DNA from 4 places in the Streptomyces sp. NPDC018693 genome. Region 2 is predicted to be linked to each of the others. Evidence: riboswitches for the same ligand, from Rfam matches in the RefSeq annotation. Region 2 holds a riboswitch; each other region holds the start of a gene.
What was found. A riboswitch is a leader RNA that binds a small molecule or an ion and turns the genes downstream of it on or off. The one in region 2 is predicted to bind cyclic di-AMP.

Region 1 (4,017 bases), on a different contig from region 2:
CGTCCCGGACCTCCTTGCGCTCGTAGAAGCGGACGCCACCGACGACCTTGTAGGGCAGACCGACGCGGATGAAGACCTCTTCGAAGACACGGGACTGGGCGTTGGTGCGGTAGAAGACGGCGACGTCGCCGGCCTTCGTCTCGCCCGCGTCGACCAGGCGGTCTATCTCGTCGGCGACGAACTGCGCCTCGTCGTGCTCGGTGTCGGCGACATAGCCGGTGATGCGCGCGCCCGCGCCCGCGTTGGTCCACAGGTTCTTGGGGCGGCGGGACTCGTTGCGCTCGATGACCGCGTTGGCGGCGGAGAGGATCGTCTGGGTGGAGCGGTAGTTCTGCTCCAGCAGGATCGTCGTCGCGTCCGGGTAGTCCTCCTCGAACTGGAGGATGTTGCGGATGGTCGCGCCGCGGAAGGCGTAGATCGACTGGTCGGCGTCGCCCACGACGCACAGCTCGGCGGGCGGGACGTCGTACTCGCTGGGGGGTACGTCGACGGGGTGCTCGCTGGTGCCGACGAGTTCGCGCACGAGCGCGTACTGGGCGTGGTTGGTGTCCTGGTACTCGTCGACCAGGACGTGCCGGAATCGGCGGCGGTAGTGCTCGGCGACGTCCGGGAAGGCGCGCAGCAGGTTGACCGTCGTCATGATCAGGTCGTCGAAGTCGAGCGCGTTGGCCTCGCGGAGGCGGGACTGGTACAGCGCGTACGCCTGGGCGAGGGTCTTCTCGAAGCCGTCGGACGCCTGGGCGGCGAAGTCCTCCTCGTCGATCAGTTCGTTCTTCAGGTTGCTGATCTTGGCGCTGAAGGACTTGGGCGGGAAGCGCTTGGGGTCGAGGTCCAGGTCGCGGCAGACCAGGGCCATCAGGCGCTTGGAGTCGGTGGCGTCGTAGATCGAGAACGACGAGGTGAAGCCGAGCTTCTTGCTCTCGCGGCGCAGGATGCGCACGCACGCGCTGTGGAACGTCATGACCCACATCGCGTTCGCACGCGGGCCGACGAGCTGCTCGACGCGCTCCTTCATCTCACCCGCGGCCTTGTTGGTGAAGGTGATCGCGAGGATCTGGCCGGGGTGCACATTCCGGTCGGCGAGCAGATGGGCGATGCGGTGGGTGAGCACACGGGTCTTGCCCGAGCCGGCGCCGGCGACGATGAGCAGTGGGGTGCCGGAGTGCACGACGGCGGCGCGCTGGTTCTCGTTGAGCCCCTCGACCAGGGCGGCGGCGTCCAGGGCGGGGCGCGGGGCGCCGTCGCGATAGTAGGCGTCCCGGTCCGGGGGCACGTCGAACTTCCCGCCGAACAGATCGTCCGGAATCGGCTCCGGAGCGTGATCGTCCTCGGGCGGCGGCGGGGGCTCCTCCCCGTGCCCGCGGGGGGCCTGGAGGTCCGCCAGGAAGCTGTCGTCAAAGAGGCTGCTCATCGCTCTCCGAGTCTAGGGCTCCCCACTGACAACCGGCCGCCGTCCCGGGAACATCCCGGGATCCGGGCGAGGATCCGTGGGTGAGGCTCCTCACCTCACCCTGAGGGGCACCGCTGTCACCGTCCGGAGCCGCCCGAAAAAGGTCACGGAAATGTATCGGGCATATCACCCATCAACCTTCACAGGGGCCACACGAGTTGGCTACCGTGCCGGGCAGGCCGTACGACACCCACCGGCGAACGTCGCCGGGCCGCGCGGCCTCCGCCGAGTCCGGCGCGCCCCCTCGCGGCAGCCGGAGCCGGGGACCCACCGACCTTGGGGTGAATCGGCACGACTCCCCTGCGGGGACGAGCCGTAGGGCAACCCTTCCGAACCATCCGCCCGAACCCGACAGCTAACTCGGTAGGCGGAACATGGAAGGAGTCGCCTCCCTTGGCGTCGCAGCACCGCAAGCCGCGCTTCGGCGGCACGCGCGTGGCCGGGATACGCACCCCCGCCCTCGCCACCGCCGCTCTGACCTCCGTGGCCCTGCTCTCCCAGACGGCGAACGCCGCACCCTCCGACGACGACAGGCCCAGCCTGGAGGAGGTCGAGAAGAAGGTCGACGATCTCTACCGCCAGGCGGAGTCGGCGACAGAGAAGTACAACGCCGCCAAGGAGAAGACGGCCAAGCAGCGCAAGCAGGTCGACAGCCTCCTGGACGACGTCGCCCAGCGCACCCAGCGGCTCAACCAGGCGCGGGAGAAGCTGGGGTCCTTCGCCGCCGCCCAGTACCGCACCGGCGCCGTCGTGCCCGACACGGCGACCTTCCTGCTCGCGGAGTCCGCACAGGACTACTTCGACACGGCGCAGCTGATGAGCCGTCTGACCGACCGCCAGAAGAGCGCGGTCGACGACTACTTCACCGAGCAGTCGGAGACGATGAAGAAGCGCCAGGAGGCCACCCAGAGCCTCCAGGCCCTCACCGAGACCCAGAACGAGCTCAAGACCGCCAAAGCCACCGTCCAGAAGAAGCTCAGCGACGCGCGCGTGCTGCTGGCGGAGTTGACGGCGGAGGAGAAGGCCCGGCTGGCCGAGATCGAGCGCCAGAAGCAGGAGGAGGCCGCCCGCAAGGCCGCCGAGCTGGCCAAGCGGCAGGCGGAGGAACAGGCGGCCCGCGAGGCGGCGGCCCAGGAAGCGGCCCAGCAGGAGAGCAGCACATCGACCTCCTCAGGCTCTACCTCTACCTCTACCTCTACCTCTGCCTCGGACTCCACCTCCACCGGCTCCACGTCCACCGACTCCTCGTACGCCACCAAGGCCGAGAAGGCCCTCGCCTTCGCCCGCGCCCAGATCGGCAAGCCGTACGTCTGGGGAGCCACCGGCCCCGACTCCTACGACTGCTCCGGCCTCACCCAGGCCGCCTGGAAGGCCGCCGGCGTCACCCTGCCCCGCACCACCTGGGACCAGGTCAACGCCGGCACCACGGTCTCCCTCTCCAACGCCCAGCCCGGTGACCTCGTCTTCTTCTACGACGACATCAGCCACGTCGGCCTCTACATCGGCAACGGCATGATGATCCACGCCCCCAAGCCGGGCGCGTACGTCCGCGAGGAGTCGATCTACTACGACGGCGAGTCATCGATCCACAGCGTCGTCCGCCCGGCGTAACCGGGCACGCACGTACGCGCGCGTGCGGTGGCTTGTGCGCCGCACGCGCGCGGATCAGCTGCGGCGGTACGGGCGCGGCCCGGTCAGGTCCACAGCACGGCGATGAAGATGTTCGCCGTGGTCAGTAGCCCGACCAGGCCGAACAACCGCTTGTCCACCTTCTCCTCGTCGCGCTGGACGTACACCAGCCCGAGGATCACGATCAGCAGCGCCAGCTTCACGCCGATCTTGACGTTGTTGACGTGTCCGTATTCCGACTGGTTGAGGCCGACCAGGACAACGCCGGTGATCAGCATGGTGGCCGCGCCGTGCAGCATCGCGGGGACGAAGCGGGCGGTGCCCTCGCCCATCGCCTTCATCTGGGTGAGGAAGCCGCCGAGGAGCGCGCCGATGCCGATGATGTGCAGGCCGACGAAGAGATGGATGAGTACGTCCATGAGGCCGGATGCTAATCAGCCGGGTGGGTCTCCTCCGACACCGGCCCACCCTTGTGTGAGCCCGCACATAGGCACCCCCTAGCAGCCCGCCGTTCCCAGCAGCCCCGCATTCCCCGCTTCGGTCAGCGCGTCGCGCCAAGTCGTCACCCTCGACACGCCACCGTGATCACATGCGGCCACGGTGCGGTCCACTCATGTCATTTCCACACATCGCGTTACCAAGCCGACATCACCGGGCCTAGCGTCCTGCCCCAGGTGACCGGCTCCCCACCGCCGCCCGGGCCAGGGGCGGCAGCCGGACGCCACCGCCGAGGGTCCGGCGGCGCCCCACTCCCCCCGTGCGGGGCGTCGCCGGACACATCGACACTCCTCGTACCGAGGCGGTCGTACGAAAGGACGTGCAGTCCCACGTGGCAGCGCACCGCAAGTCCCGACAGCGCTCGCTCAGCGGCAATACGGCCCGTACCGCGGCGACCTTCGCCCTCGCGGGCGCGGCGACCGCGACCGCCTTCGACGGCA
Region 2 (4,017 bases):
GCGACAGCGGCATCGCCTCCGTCACGGCCGCCACCTTCTTCGTGCGCGTCATCATGTCCCCCTTCGCGCACCCCCTGTTCACCGTCCTCACCGGCATCGGCTTCGGCATCGCCGCGCTGTCCGGGGAGCGGCAGCGGGTGCGGCGGGTGCTGCTGCCGCTGTCCGGGCTGCTGCTCGCGATGGGCATGCACGCGCTGTGGAACGGGTCCACGACCTTCGGCGAGTTCGGCTTCTTCGCGGTCTACGGCGCCTTCATGGTGCCCGCGTTCGCGGTGCTGACCTGGCTGGTGGTGTGGACGCGGCAGCGGGAGCTCGCCACCGTGCGGGCGGAGTTGCCGGCGTACGGCCTCGCCGGGTGGCTGACGCCGGAGGAGCCCGTCGCGCTCGGGTCCATGCGCGCGCGGAAGCTGGCTCGTGAGCATGCCAAGCGGCACCTGGGGAAGCCCGCAGCACGGGCCGTCGCCGAGTACGAGGCGTACGCGACCTCGCTGGCGTTTCTGCGGCATCGCGGGCGGCGGGGGCGGGCGGGGGCCGACTTCGTCGTACGCGAGCGGGAGTTGCTGCAGGAGCTGTGGCGGCGGCGGGAGGTGGCGCGGCCGGCGTTGGGGTATGCGGCGCGGATAGTCGCCCCGGTGCGGGTGCCTGCGGCGCACTGGCCTGCGGCGGCTTGGCCGGGCTACGGGTATCCGGCGGTGCCGTATCCCGAGTACAACCCGTATCGGATGTGAGCGGGAGGGGTTGCGGAGGATGTGCCACCGCCGGGCTGCGGGGTTGTGGCTGATCGCCGTTGCGGCGGAAGGTGACTCTGTCGCGACCACGAGTCGTCAGGTATCAGCTCAACGCCCGCTCAGGACACGCCCATTCCACAGACCCCGCGAACAACGCACAAAAGACCGGCAGCCCTGACGTCGGGGGGGGGTGCCGTCGGGGCTGCCGGGGGTTCGTGAAGAGCCGTGGCTCAGACGCTCAGGCCCTTGCTGCGCAGCCAGGCCGCCGGGTCGATGCCGCTGGCCTGGCCGTCGGGGTGGACCTCCATGTGCAGGTGCGCACCGGTGACGTTGCCGGTCGCGCCGACGCGCCCGATCACATCGCCGGTGGCCACCTTCTGCCCCACGCTCACGCTGATCGACGACTGGTGGGCGTACCAGACCTCGGTGCCGTCGTCGAGGGTGAGGACGGTCTTGTAGCCGTAGGACCCGTCCCACCCGGCGAAGGTGATGGTGCCGCTGTGGACGGCCTTGAGGAGCGTGCCGGTGGGCGCCGCGAAGTCGAGGCCGGTGTGGTAGCCGGAGGACCAGTAGGCGCCGGCCTGGCCGAAGGTCGAGGTGATCGTGTACGAGGAGGTCGGCAGCGTGTACTGCTTGGCGAGCTCGGCGAGGCGTGCCTCCTCGGCCTTGCGCGCGGCTTCCTCCTCGGCCTTCTTCTTGGCGGCCTCGGCGGCGGCCTTGGCCTCCTGCTCGGCCTTGGCGGCGGCTTCGGCCTCCGCCTTGGCGACCGCTGCCTCGGCGGCGGCCTGGGCCCGGGTCTCGACCTGGGTCTGCTGCGACTCGGCCTGCGCGATGATCCGGTTGCGCAGCGCCTCGCCGGCGTCGGAGGCGCCCTGGTCGCTGTCGTCGGAGGCGGCAGCGGCGACGGCGCCGAAGGTGCTGAGCGCGGGCCCGGCGTCGACCTCGGTGTCGTCGGAGCCGCCGTCGTCGTCGGAGATCAGCGAGCCGACGCCCGGCAGGTCGGGCAGGGAGATGGAGACCGGCGGCTTGCCGGTGTTGGCGCTGGCCATGCCGCCCGCGCTGACGGCGGCTATGACGCCGACGCCGAGGACGGTGGAGCTGCGGGCGAATCCGCCGCCGCGCTGCTTGGCGACGCGGTGCCTGCCGCGTACCGGACGAATGGACTCCGCGGTGGGGTTCCATTCCTCCCAGGGGCCCTCGTCGGTGCGGTAGCTGCCGTAGCCGAAGGTCTCGGTGGGAGGCTGGCTCGGCGCGATGGGGGCTTCTGGGGCAGGCCGGTTGGACGCCACGCGGGCGTACTCCTTTCCTTCCGTCGCCTACCGGGTTAGCTGACGGGTTCGGAGCGGGAAGGTCTCCTACGCGCGTATACCGGCCGCTGCTCAGCGGCGGTGTCCGCGTGATTCACCCCAAGGTGGTGGTTCCCCGGTTCCCTTACGGGATTCGGCGCGTGCGCACGGAGCCGCCTCTTGTGACGGCTGGGACGACCGCGCTGCGTTATCGAACGTTAATAGACCCGGGGGCGGGTTTCCAAGCCGTTCCCCTTGATCATCACGACTTTCTGGCCTGGACTTTCAGGACAGGACCCGTGCAAATCGGGCGAGTTGACCCCTCGTGAGGGCGATCCGGCGACACATCAGCAGTCACACTCATTTTGATGGTGACTCAGATGTTATGCGCAGGGCGCTCGACCGGTCACGGATGGTGATGGGGGACGGAGCGAAGACAAACACCGAGGGCCGGAACCCTTACGGATTCCGGCCCTCGGCCTTCAGTAGCGGGGACAGGATTTGAACCTGCGACCTCTGGGTTATGAGCCCAGCGAGCTACCGAGCTGCTCCACCCCGCGTCGTTGTGTCTTCAGTGTACGGCATGTGCGGGGCAGAAAGCGAAACGGTTGCTTCTCCCTGGTCAGAGGCGGTCTTTCCGCCTGGTCAGGGGCGGTCGCCTCGGCCCGTGAGATGAAGGTTCGGCCGCTTCGCCCGCCCCTCGTGCTCCGGCAGTACGACCACGGTGGCGCCCCGCGCCGTCAGCTGGCCCGCGCCGTCGGCCGCCACCACGAACGTGTCCGGCTCCCGCCAGGCCGTCACCACCCTGCCGATGCCCGCGTCGAGGATCAGGCGGGCGCAGGGGGTGGGGCGGGAGGCGCGGCGGGTGCACGGCTCCAGGCTGCTGTAGACGGTGGCGGTGGGCAGGCGTGGGTCGGACGGGTCGAGCTTGGCCAGGGCGGCTTCCTCGGCATGCACGACGGGGTCGCCGGCCTCGCGTGAGTGCCCCCGGGCGAGTTCCGTGCCGTCGGCGGCCACGACCACCGCGCCGACGCTGAACGCCGTCTCCGAAGGCGGGCACTGGGCGGCCAGTTCGCAGGCGAGGGTGAGCCAGTGGTGGTCGGCGGCGGTGGGCAGCGGGCCGGTGCCGGGGGCGGTGGGCTCGTAGCGCATGAGGACGACGTCCTCGATGCGGCGGGTCTCCACGAGGCGCAGGCGGCCGGGCTGATAGGCGCCGGGGCCGAAGAGGCGGGGGGCGGTCGGGTCGCCGACGAAGAGGGGGGCGAGGACCAGCTGGAGTTCGTCGGCGAGGCCCTGCTGGAGGAGCTGGGTGTGGATGGTGCCGCCGCCCTCGACCATGAGGCGGCGTACGCCCCGCACGTCGTGCAGGTGCTCCAGCAGGCGGCGCCAGTCGAGGTCGGGGCCGAGCGCGACGACGTCGGCGGAGAGCCGCGCGCGCCTGGCGACTTCGGCGCCCTTGTCCGTCGTAAAGACGAGTTTGTCGCCGCCGGTGTGCCAGAAGTTGGCCGTCGGGTCGAGGTCGCCCGAGCCGCTGACGGTGACCTTGAGGGGGTAGGCGGGCCGGCCGGCGGCGACGCGGGCGGCGCGGCGCTCGGGGGAGTTGACGAGGAGGCGGGGGTTGTCCGCGCGGATGGTGCCGGCGCCGATCAGGATGGCGTCGACGGAGGCGCGGACCTGGTCGACGCGGTCGAAGTCGGCGGGGCTGGAGAGCAGCAGGCGGTCGGGGCCGGTGTCGTCGAGGTAGCCGTCGAGGGAGACGGCGGCGGACAGCAGGACGTACGGGTACGGCATGGGTGCGCGCTCTCTCGTCGGCTTGGAGGGTGGGCTTGGAGCGGTGGGGCTTGGAGCGGTGGGGCTTGGAGCGGTGGGGCTTGGTTCAAGTTTGAAACAAACTTACACTGGGGGCATGACGACCCGCTGGCTGACCCCCGACGAGCAGCGCGCCTGGCGCGCGTACATCGCCGCCAACCTCCTGCTGGGGGACACGCTCGACCGGCAGCTCC
Region 3 (4,017 bases), on a different contig from region 2:
CCCGGACAGCGACCTGTACCGGGCACACCCCGACTGGGTGCAGTACCAACCGGGACGAAAGCGGACGGAATTTCGCAATCAGCTCGTGCTGAACCTCGCGCGCGAGGATGTGCGGGAGTATCTGTGGGAGCAGCTCCACGGTCTTCTCTCCAGCGCGCCCGTCGACTATGTGAAGTGGGACTTCAACCGCTGCTTCACCGACGCCGGATGGCCGGGCGACCCGTACCCGCAGCGCCTCTGGGTGGACCATGTGCGCGCCCTCTACGCCCTGCTGGACCGGCTGCGCGAGGCCCACCCGGGCGTCGCCTTCGAGTCCTGCTCGGGCGGCGGCGGGCGCATCGACCTCGGCGTCCTGAGCCGTACGGACCAGGTGTGGACCTCCGACAACACCGACCCGCTGGACCGGCTCACCATCCAGCACGGCTTCAGTCAGGTCCATCCCGCGCGCGTGATGGCCGCCTGGGTCACCGACAGCCCCAACACCCAGCTCAACGGCCGGGTCAGCTCGCTGCGCTTCCGCTTCGTCAGCGCGATGGCCGGGGTGCTCGGCGTCGGCGGCGACCTCGCCGAGTGGAGCGAGGAGGAGCTCGCCGAGGCCGGCGAGTGGGTCGCCCTCTACAAGGAGATCCGGCCTCTCGTCCAGCGCGGCGACCTCTACCGGCTGCGGCCCCCGGAGGGCGGGCTGAGTGCCGTGCAGTACGTCCGCGGCGACGAGTCCGTCGTCCTGGCCTGGCTCCAGGCCCAGCGGTACGGCGAACCCGTACCGGCGGTGCGGCTGCGCGGGCTCGACCCGACAGCGTCGTACGAATGCCTTGAAACGGGCGAAACGCATCGAGGGGCGCTGCTGCTGCACCATGGGCTGGATGCCGGGCTGCGTGGCGACCTGGATGCGACGGTTCTCCGGCTGCGTCGTATCTGAGCGTTCTGTCCGAATTGCAGCCTTCGTTCCAACTCGCTCTGGAATGGGGAGAGCTGGAGCAGCGTCACGTGAGCATCGTCATATCCGTGACCGAGCGTTGTCCGTCATGTTCACGTAATCGAGCCTCCTTTCAAGGGGATTTGGTGAAACGGCAGGTTCTTTGATGCACGCAGGGTGACTGGGAATTCTCACAGGGGATCACGAGAAAAGCGGGGCCCGTGCAACCTCTGCTTGTTTCCGTGCGTCTTGGTCGCTTACGTTCGCCACCAATCCGGACGGACGCCCAATCCTGCCGCCGACCGGAGCCCCACACACTCACCCGTGACGGCAGGAGCGGGGGACCCACAGGTATCACCGCCTGTTCCGGTCTCCGGAACGGCTAGGGGTAAAGCCGCGTCCCCGGACGCGGCCGGGCATCTCCAGCCCGCACCCGACAGCTCACCTCGCAGGCGCCGGAGAGGAATTCGCCATGCCCGCGAAGGGTAAGCACCGCCGCTCGAAGACCCCGCGCTTCGCCCGCTCGATCGCCGTCGCCGGATCCGGTGGCGTCGCGCTCGCTCTCCCGCTGCTGGGTGCCACCGGCGCCCACGCCGCCCCGGCCCAGTCCGTTTCGGCCCAGTCCGTTTCGCAAAAGGCCGTGCAGTCCGCCCCGGTGACGCAGAAGGCCGAAAAGGCGAGCGCCGAGAAGAAGAGCACGGAAAAGAAGGCCGCCGCGACGATCTACACGGTCCGCCCCGGCGACTATCTCTCGAAGATCGCCGACGAGCAGAACGTCAGTGGTGGCTGGCAGCGGCTCTACCGCGACAACCGCGCGGCCATCGGCGGCGACCCGTCACTGATCCACCCCGGCCTCAAGCTGTCGATCGGCAAGAAGGCCGCGTCGACGGGCACCACAAAGAAGTCGTCGTCCTCGAACTCCTCGAACTCCTCGAAGTCGTCGAAGTCGTCGGCGAAGTCCACGACGCCGAAGACGCAGAAGTCCACGACGCAGAAGTCGACGCCGTCGAAGTCCACGACGTCGAACTCCTCCTCGTCCGCGACGACGTCGGCCGGTACGCAGACCGCCGCGACCGGCTACACCGCGCCCGTCTCCGCCGGCGTGGGCACCGCCTACCGCGTCGCCGGCAGCATGTGGTCCAGCGGCTACCACACCGGTGTCGACTTCGTCGTCCCGACCGGCACCTCCCTCAAGGCCGTCGGCGCCGGCACGGTCGTCTCCGCCGGCTGGGGCGGCGCGTACGGCAACCAGGTCGTCATCAGGCTCGCCGACGGCTACTACGCGCAGTACGCCCACCTGTCCGCGCTGTCCGTCTCGGCCGGCCAGAGCGTGAGCGCCGGCCAGCAGATCGGCCTCTCGGGTTCGACCGGCAACTCCACCGGTCCGCACCTGCACTTCGAGATCCGCACCACCCCGGACTACGGCTCGGACGTCGACCCGGTCGCCTACCTCCGCTCGCACGGGGTCTCCGTCGGCTGACCGCCCGCACACCGCCGAAGGCCGGACCCCCATCCCCTGGGTCCGGCCTTCGGCCGTTGTCCCCGTATCCGGGTATCCGGGTATCCGGGTATCCGGTCTTCACGTATTCCCGGGTTGACGGACTCTTGGGGAGTGGCTTATCTCACCGTCCGTCAACCCTTGCCTACGGTCGCGTAGGTCACAATCCGCAGTGAATCATGAACCGCTGTGGCAGACGATTCGAAGAGTGACAGCAGATCAGTGATCGGGTCGTACGTGGCGGTGGGGGACAGCTTCACCGAGGGCGTCGGCGACCCCGGCCCCGACGGGGCGTTCGTCGGCTGGGCCGACCGGCTCGCGGTCCTGCTCGCCGACCGGCGGCCCGAGGGCGACTTCAACTACACCAACCTCGCCGTGCGCGGGAAGCTGCTCGACCAGATCATGGCCGACCAGCTGCCGCGGGCGGTCGAACTCGCGCCGGACCTGGTGTCGTTCTGCGCGGGCGGCAACGACATCCTCCGTCCGGGCACCGACCCCGACGAGGTCGCCGAGCGGTTCGAGCGCGCGATCGCGGCGCTGACCGAGACGGCCGGCACGGTGCTGGTGACCACCGGCTTCGACACCCGGGGCGTCCCCGTGCTCAAGCACCTGCGCGGCAAGATCGCCACCTACAACGGGCATGTGCGCGCCATCGCCGACCGGTACGGCTGCCCGGTGCTCGACCTGTGGTCCCTGAAATCCGTGCAGGACCGCAGGGCCTGGGACGACGACCGGCTGCACCTCTCGCCCGAGGGGCACACGCGTGTGGCGCTGCGCGCCGGGCAGGCGCTGGGCCTGGAGGTGCCGGCCGACCCGGAGCAGCCCTGGCCGCCGCTTCCGCCGCGCGGCACCCTGGACGTGCGCAAGGACGACGTCCACTGGGCGCGGGAGTACCTGGTGCCGTGGATCGGCCGCCGGCTGCGCGGCGAGTCCTCCGGCGACCATGTCAGCGCCAAGGGCACGTTGTCCCCTGACGACATCAGGATGCGGATCGAGGCGGTGGCCTGAGGCGCGGGCCCCGGTGGCTCCCCCACTGAGGTGAGCGCACGGGAGCGGTACGCGGGCGCGGCCCCGCCCGGACGCCGGGACGACGGCACACCGTCCCCCGGCACACGACGAGGCCCGCCCGCGTCTCGCTCACCCGAGCCGGGACACGAGGCGAAGCCCCGGAGAAAGACGCGCGGGGAACCGCGCGCCGGGCCCCCACCGGCCGGTGGACGCAACACCGCCCGGGAACGCCACCGGCGGCCCACACCCCGAGGGACTGTCAGTCGGACGGACCATAATGGAACGCCTAACGACTCCACCTGGAGGTAGCGTGGCCGGTTTCCGTTCCCTGAGCCCCGGGCTCCGTTCCCTGCAGCCCGAGGCGTTCGGCGCGGAGCCGAGCGGTGAGCGGCTCGCACGTATCCGCAGATCGCCCCACTTCAAGGACGGGGTGTTCCAGAACCCCGGCGGCCCCGCCCGCACCCGCCCCTCGGGTGCGGCGGGCGAATTCGCCAAGACCCTGTTCGACAAGGAATCGCGCGCACGCCGCGCCCCCACGGGCACGATCCCCGTGCACGCCACCACCCTCGCCGACCTCGCCAAGCCGCCCGCCACC
Region 4 (4,017 bases), on a different contig from region 2:
GCCCTCCTGGAGACAGGTGTGGAGGAACTGCTGCGCTTCGACGGGCCCGTCGAGCTCGCCACCTGGCGGTTCGCCACGCAGCCGCTCAGCATCGGCGGTCAGGACATCGCGCCCGGCGACCCGGTCCTCGTCGTGCTGGCCGCCGCCGACCGTGACCCGGACCGCTTCACCGACCCCGACACGCTCGACCTCTCCCGCCGCGACAACCAGCACCTGGGCTACGGCCACGGCATCCACTACTGCCTCGGCGCCCCGCTCGCCCGGCTGGAGGGCCAGACCGCCCTGGCCACCCTCCTCACCCGCCTGCCGGACCTGCGCCTGGACGCCGACCCGGCCGAGCTGCGGTGGCGCGGCGGGCTCATCATGCGCGGACTGCGCACACTGCCGGTCAGCTTCACACCGCCTCAGATGTGAATGACAGTCACTGCCTCGGCGGTGCCTTCACCGTGGCAAACATGACGCACCCTCACCTCTGTGATCTTCACGTGATCTGCGCGGCATGAACTTGTGACAAGTGATCGTCTGCCTATACGTTCACTCGTCAACGCGGTTGGGTAAGCAGCGCATCCGCCGCGCCGGTCACCACTGTCTCGAGAAAGGCCCCCGCATGCTCTCCGGGAACGGTCGTCACCGTCGCCCCCGCCAGGCCCCGGCGCTCCTCGTCGCGGCCGGAGTGACCGGGTCCGCCATCGCCATCCCGCTGCTGGGCGCGTCCGGCGCGAGCGCGGCCGACGGCACGGTCTGGGACAAGGTGGCGGAGTGCGAGACCGGTGGTTCCTGGAGCGCCGACGAGGGCAACGGCGAGTACGGCGGCCTGAGCCTCACCCAGGACGACTGGGAGGCGTACGGCGGTCTCGACTACGCGCCCAGTGCCGACCAGGCCAGCCGCAAGCAGCAGATAGCCGTCGCCCAGAAGCTGCTCGCCGAGAAGGGGGTCGGCGCCTGGGGCACCTGCGGGCTGACCGCCGGGCTCACCAAGGCGAACGGCACGGTCGCCGTGGACACCGGCCTCCCTCAGGGCGCCCTGACCGGCACCGGCCTCTCGGACTCCTCCAAGAGTTCGACCGGCGGGACATCGAGCTCCTCTGGTTCCTCCAGCCCGTCCGACTCGTCCGGTTCCTCCAGTTCCTCCGGTTCCTCCGCTGTGTCCACGTCTCCGTCCGTCGGCCCGTCCACCGGTGCGTCCGCCGAGACGTCCACCGACTCGTCGCCTTCGACCCCTTCTTCCGGTACGACTGACAGCTCCGCAAAGTCCGATACGTCCGCCCCCGCCGACCCTGGAGTGGAGGGCGCTCAGGCGGCCGACGGCTCACCTACGGTCACCGCCGATGGGGAGAAGTCGGACAACTCGGGGCAGAGTGTGGGTTCCTGGAGCCTCGTCGACACCGGTGCGCTCGGCACCGGCCGCCACCGTGGCGCCCCCGCCGAGGAGTCGGCGGGGTCCGGGGAGTCCGCGAGCGACGCGTATGTCGTCCGCGACGGCGACACCCTCGCCTCCATCGCCGACTCCCTTGACGTCACCGGCGGATGGCGCGGCCTCTATGACGGCAACAAGGATGTCATCGGCCCCGACCCGAGCCATATCGTCCCCGGTCAGACCCTGTCCGTCGGTAGCGAATAGGGCGAAAACGCGCGGGAGTTCACGCCCCACTTCACTCCGGAATGTCCGGTTTGGCGAAAGTGTGGGATGAGTCTCAGAAGCCCTGATCGTCTTTGAAATTCGGCGGATCGCGTGTCTACGGTCATGACCGCTCGGCAATCCGAGCCCCGGCCGCCGCAACGCCGAATCCTGCCAGTGGCAGCCCGGGAACAGTCGTCGCGTCCAGCGCCGTCGGCAGGAGCGGGGGACCCAAGGTAAGTGCCGGTCCCGGCAGTTGAGGGATCTCGCCCGAGAGATCGGGGAGACCTCACCGCCGGATCCGGCTAGGGGTGAAGCCACACCTCCCAGCAGGGGGGAGTGGCCGGGCAACTCAACCGGCCCGAACCCGACAGCTCACCTCGCAGGCGTCGGTGAGGGGATCGATCCATGCTGTTCTCCGGCAAGGGCAAGCACCGTCGTCCGTCCAAGGCCAGCCGCGCAGTCGCCGTCGCCGGCGTCACCGCCGCCGCCGTCGCCGCCCCGCTGATGGCATCCGGCAGCGCCTCCGCCGCCACAGCGGCCGAGTGGGACGCCGTCGCCCAGTGCGAGTCCGGCGGCAACTGGTCCATCAACACCGGCAACGGCTACTACGGCGGTCTGCAGTTCTCCGCCTCCACCTGGGCCGCGTACGGCGGCACGCAGTACGCCGCCCGCGCCGACCTCGCCACCAAGGCGCAGCAGATAGAGATCGCCGAGAAGGTCCTCGCGGGTCAGGGCAAGGGCGCCTGGCCGCACTGCGGCGTCGGCCTGTCGAGCACCCCGTACTCCGGCGGCTCCAGCTCCTCGAACACGAGCACCGGCACCACCGGCCGCTCCACCGAGCAGCAGAGCACCAACCGCTCCACCGAGCGCCCGGCCACCCAGAGCCAGCAGACGCAGAAGACCCAGAAGACCCAGAAGAGCCAGAAGACGGTCACCACCCCGACCGGCAAGAAGGTCAAGAAGGGCGACGGCGAGTACAAGGTCGTCAAGGGCGACACCCTCAGCGGTATCGCCGAGAAGCACGGTGTCGAGGGCGGCTGGCAGAAGCTGTTCGAGCTGAACAAGGACGTCGTCGAGGACGCCGACCTCATCTACCCGGGCCAGCAGCTTCACCTGAAGTGACAAGCGGGCTCGTATGCTCCCCGCCCCGGCGCGTTCTTCCCCCGTGCGCGCCGGGGCGGGGTTTTTCTCGCCCGTTTCCCCGCCCGTGTCCCCGACTGTTTCTCCGCCCGTGTCCCCGACTGTTTCTCCGCCCGGTTCCCCGCCCGTTTCCTCGCCCACTGTTCACCCGCCCTTTGTTCCGCGCGGGAACAATGGGTACCGTCAGACCTTGTCCACGGGACGGTCGGTCGGCTGGCCGATGGCCCGGAGACGGTTAGGCTCTAGTCGCAAGGCTCACGTGGCCCCGCACTTCCAGCGTCACATCCCAAGAAGGAGATGCTCGTGCCGTCCATCGACGTCGTCGTAGCCCGGGAAATCCTGGACTCCCGAGGCAACCCCACGGTCGAGGTCGAGGTCGGCCTCGACGACGGCAGCACGGGTCGTGCCGCCGTCCCGTCCGGCGCCTCCACCGGCGCCTTCGAGGCCATCGAGCTCCGCGACGGTGACCCGGGCCGCTACCTGGGCAAGGGTGTCGAGAAGGCCGTCCTCGCCGTCATCGAGCAGATCGGCCCGGAGCTGGTCGGTTACGACGCCACCGAGCAGCGCCTGATCGACCAGGCCATGTTCGATCTGGACGCCACCGACAACAAGGGCTCCCTCGGCGCCAACGCCATCCTCGGCGTCTCCCTCGCCGTCGCCCACGCCGCCTCCGAGGCCAGCGACCTCCCCCTCTTCCGCTACCTGGGCGGCCCGAACGCGCACCTGCTGCCGGTGCCGATGATGAACATCCTGAACGGCGGCTCGCACGCCGACTCCAACGTGGACATCCAGGAGTTCATGATCGCCCCGATCGGCGCGGAGTCGTTCTCCGAGGCCCTGCGCTGGGGCGCCGAGGTCTACCACACCCTGAAGAAGGTCCTGAAGAACAAGGGCCTGGCCACCGGCCTCGGTGACGAGGGCGGCTTCGCCCCGAACCTCGGCTCCAACCGCGAGGCCCTCGACCTCATCCTGGAGGCCATCCAGGAGGCCGGCTACACCCCCGGCGAGCAGATCGCCCTGGCGCTCGACGTCGCCGCGTCCGAGTTCTACAAGGACGGCGTGTACGTCTTCGAGGGCAAGAACCGCTCCGCCGCCGAGATGACGGAGTACTACGCCGAGCTGGTCGAGGCGTACCCGCTGGTCTCCATCGAGGACCCGCTGTTCGAGGACGACTGGGAGGGCTGGAAGACCATCACCGCCAAGCTCGGTGACAAGGTCCAGCTCGTCGGCGACGACCTGTTCGTCACCAACCCGGA

Region 1: it holds a riboswitch for cyclic di-AMP, as region 2 does, so the genes downstream of both, ACH5AC_RS00815 (NlpC/P60 family protein) here and ACH5AC_RS04260 (M23 family metallopeptidase) in region 2, are expected to answer to the same signal.
Region 3: it holds a riboswitch for cyclic di-AMP, as region 2 does, so the genes downstream of both, ACH5AC_RS32750 (peptidoglycan DD-metalloendopeptidase family protein) here and ACH5AC_RS04260 (M23 family metallopeptidase) in region 2, are expected to answer to the same signal.
Region 4: it holds a riboswitch for cyclic di-AMP, as region 2 does, so the genes downstream of both, ACH5AC_RS25640 (transglycosylase family protein) here and ACH5AC_RS04260 (M23 family metallopeptidase) in region 2, are expected to answer to the same signal.

Annotation. Positions count from the first base shown of each region.
Region 1 covers NZ_JBIRZZ010000001.1:160,833-164,849, reverse strand. The annotation lists gene pcrA (DNA helicase PcrA) at 1-1,411, opposite strand, end outside; cyclic di-AMP (ydaO/yuaA leader) riboswitch at 1,664-1,835, shown strand; gene ACH5AC_RS00815 (NlpC/P60 family protein) at 1,844-3,061, shown strand; gene ACH5AC_RS00810 (hypothetical protein) at 3,145-3,498, opposite strand; gene ACH5AC_RS00805 (NlpC/P60 family protein) at 3,909-4,017, shown strand, end outside.
Region 2 covers NZ_JBIRZZ010000002.1:18,257-22,273, forward strand. The annotation lists gene ACH5AC_RS04255 (PrsW family intramembrane metalloprotease) at 1-728, shown strand, start outside; gene ACH5AC_RS04260 (M23 family metallopeptidase) at 959-2,017, opposite strand; cyclic di-AMP (ydaO/yuaA leader) riboswitch at 2,025-2,184, opposite strand; tRNA gene ACH5AC_RS04265 (tRNA-Met) at 2,501-2,574, opposite strand; gene ACH5AC_RS04270 (dihydrofolate reductase family protein) at 2,660-3,805, opposite strand; gene ACH5AC_RS04275 (MarR family winged helix-turn-helix transcriptional regulator) at 3,921-4,017, shown strand, end outside.
Region 3 covers NZ_JBIRZZ010000018.1:52,263-56,279, forward strand. The annotation lists gene ACH5AC_RS32745 (alpha-galactosidase) at 1-919, shown strand, start outside; cyclic di-AMP (ydaO/yuaA leader) riboswitch at 1,226-1,384, shown strand; gene ACH5AC_RS32750 (peptidoglycan DD-metalloendopeptidase family protein) at 1,389-2,396, shown strand; gene ACH5AC_RS32755 (SGNH/GDSL hydrolase family protein) at 2,637-3,422, shown strand; gene ACH5AC_RS32760 (MBL fold metallo-hydrolase) at 3,733-4,017, shown strand, end outside.
Region 4 covers NZ_JBIRZZ010000010.1:187,364-191,380, reverse strand. The annotation lists gene ACH5AC_RS25650 (cytochrome P450) at 1-414, shown strand, start outside; gene ACH5AC_RS25645 (transglycosylase family protein) at 608-1,621, shown strand; cyclic di-AMP (ydaO/yuaA leader) riboswitch at 1,876-2,022, shown strand; gene ACH5AC_RS25640 (transglycosylase family protein) at 2,027-2,743, shown strand; gene eno (phosphopyruvate hydratase) at 3,065-4,017, shown strand, end outside.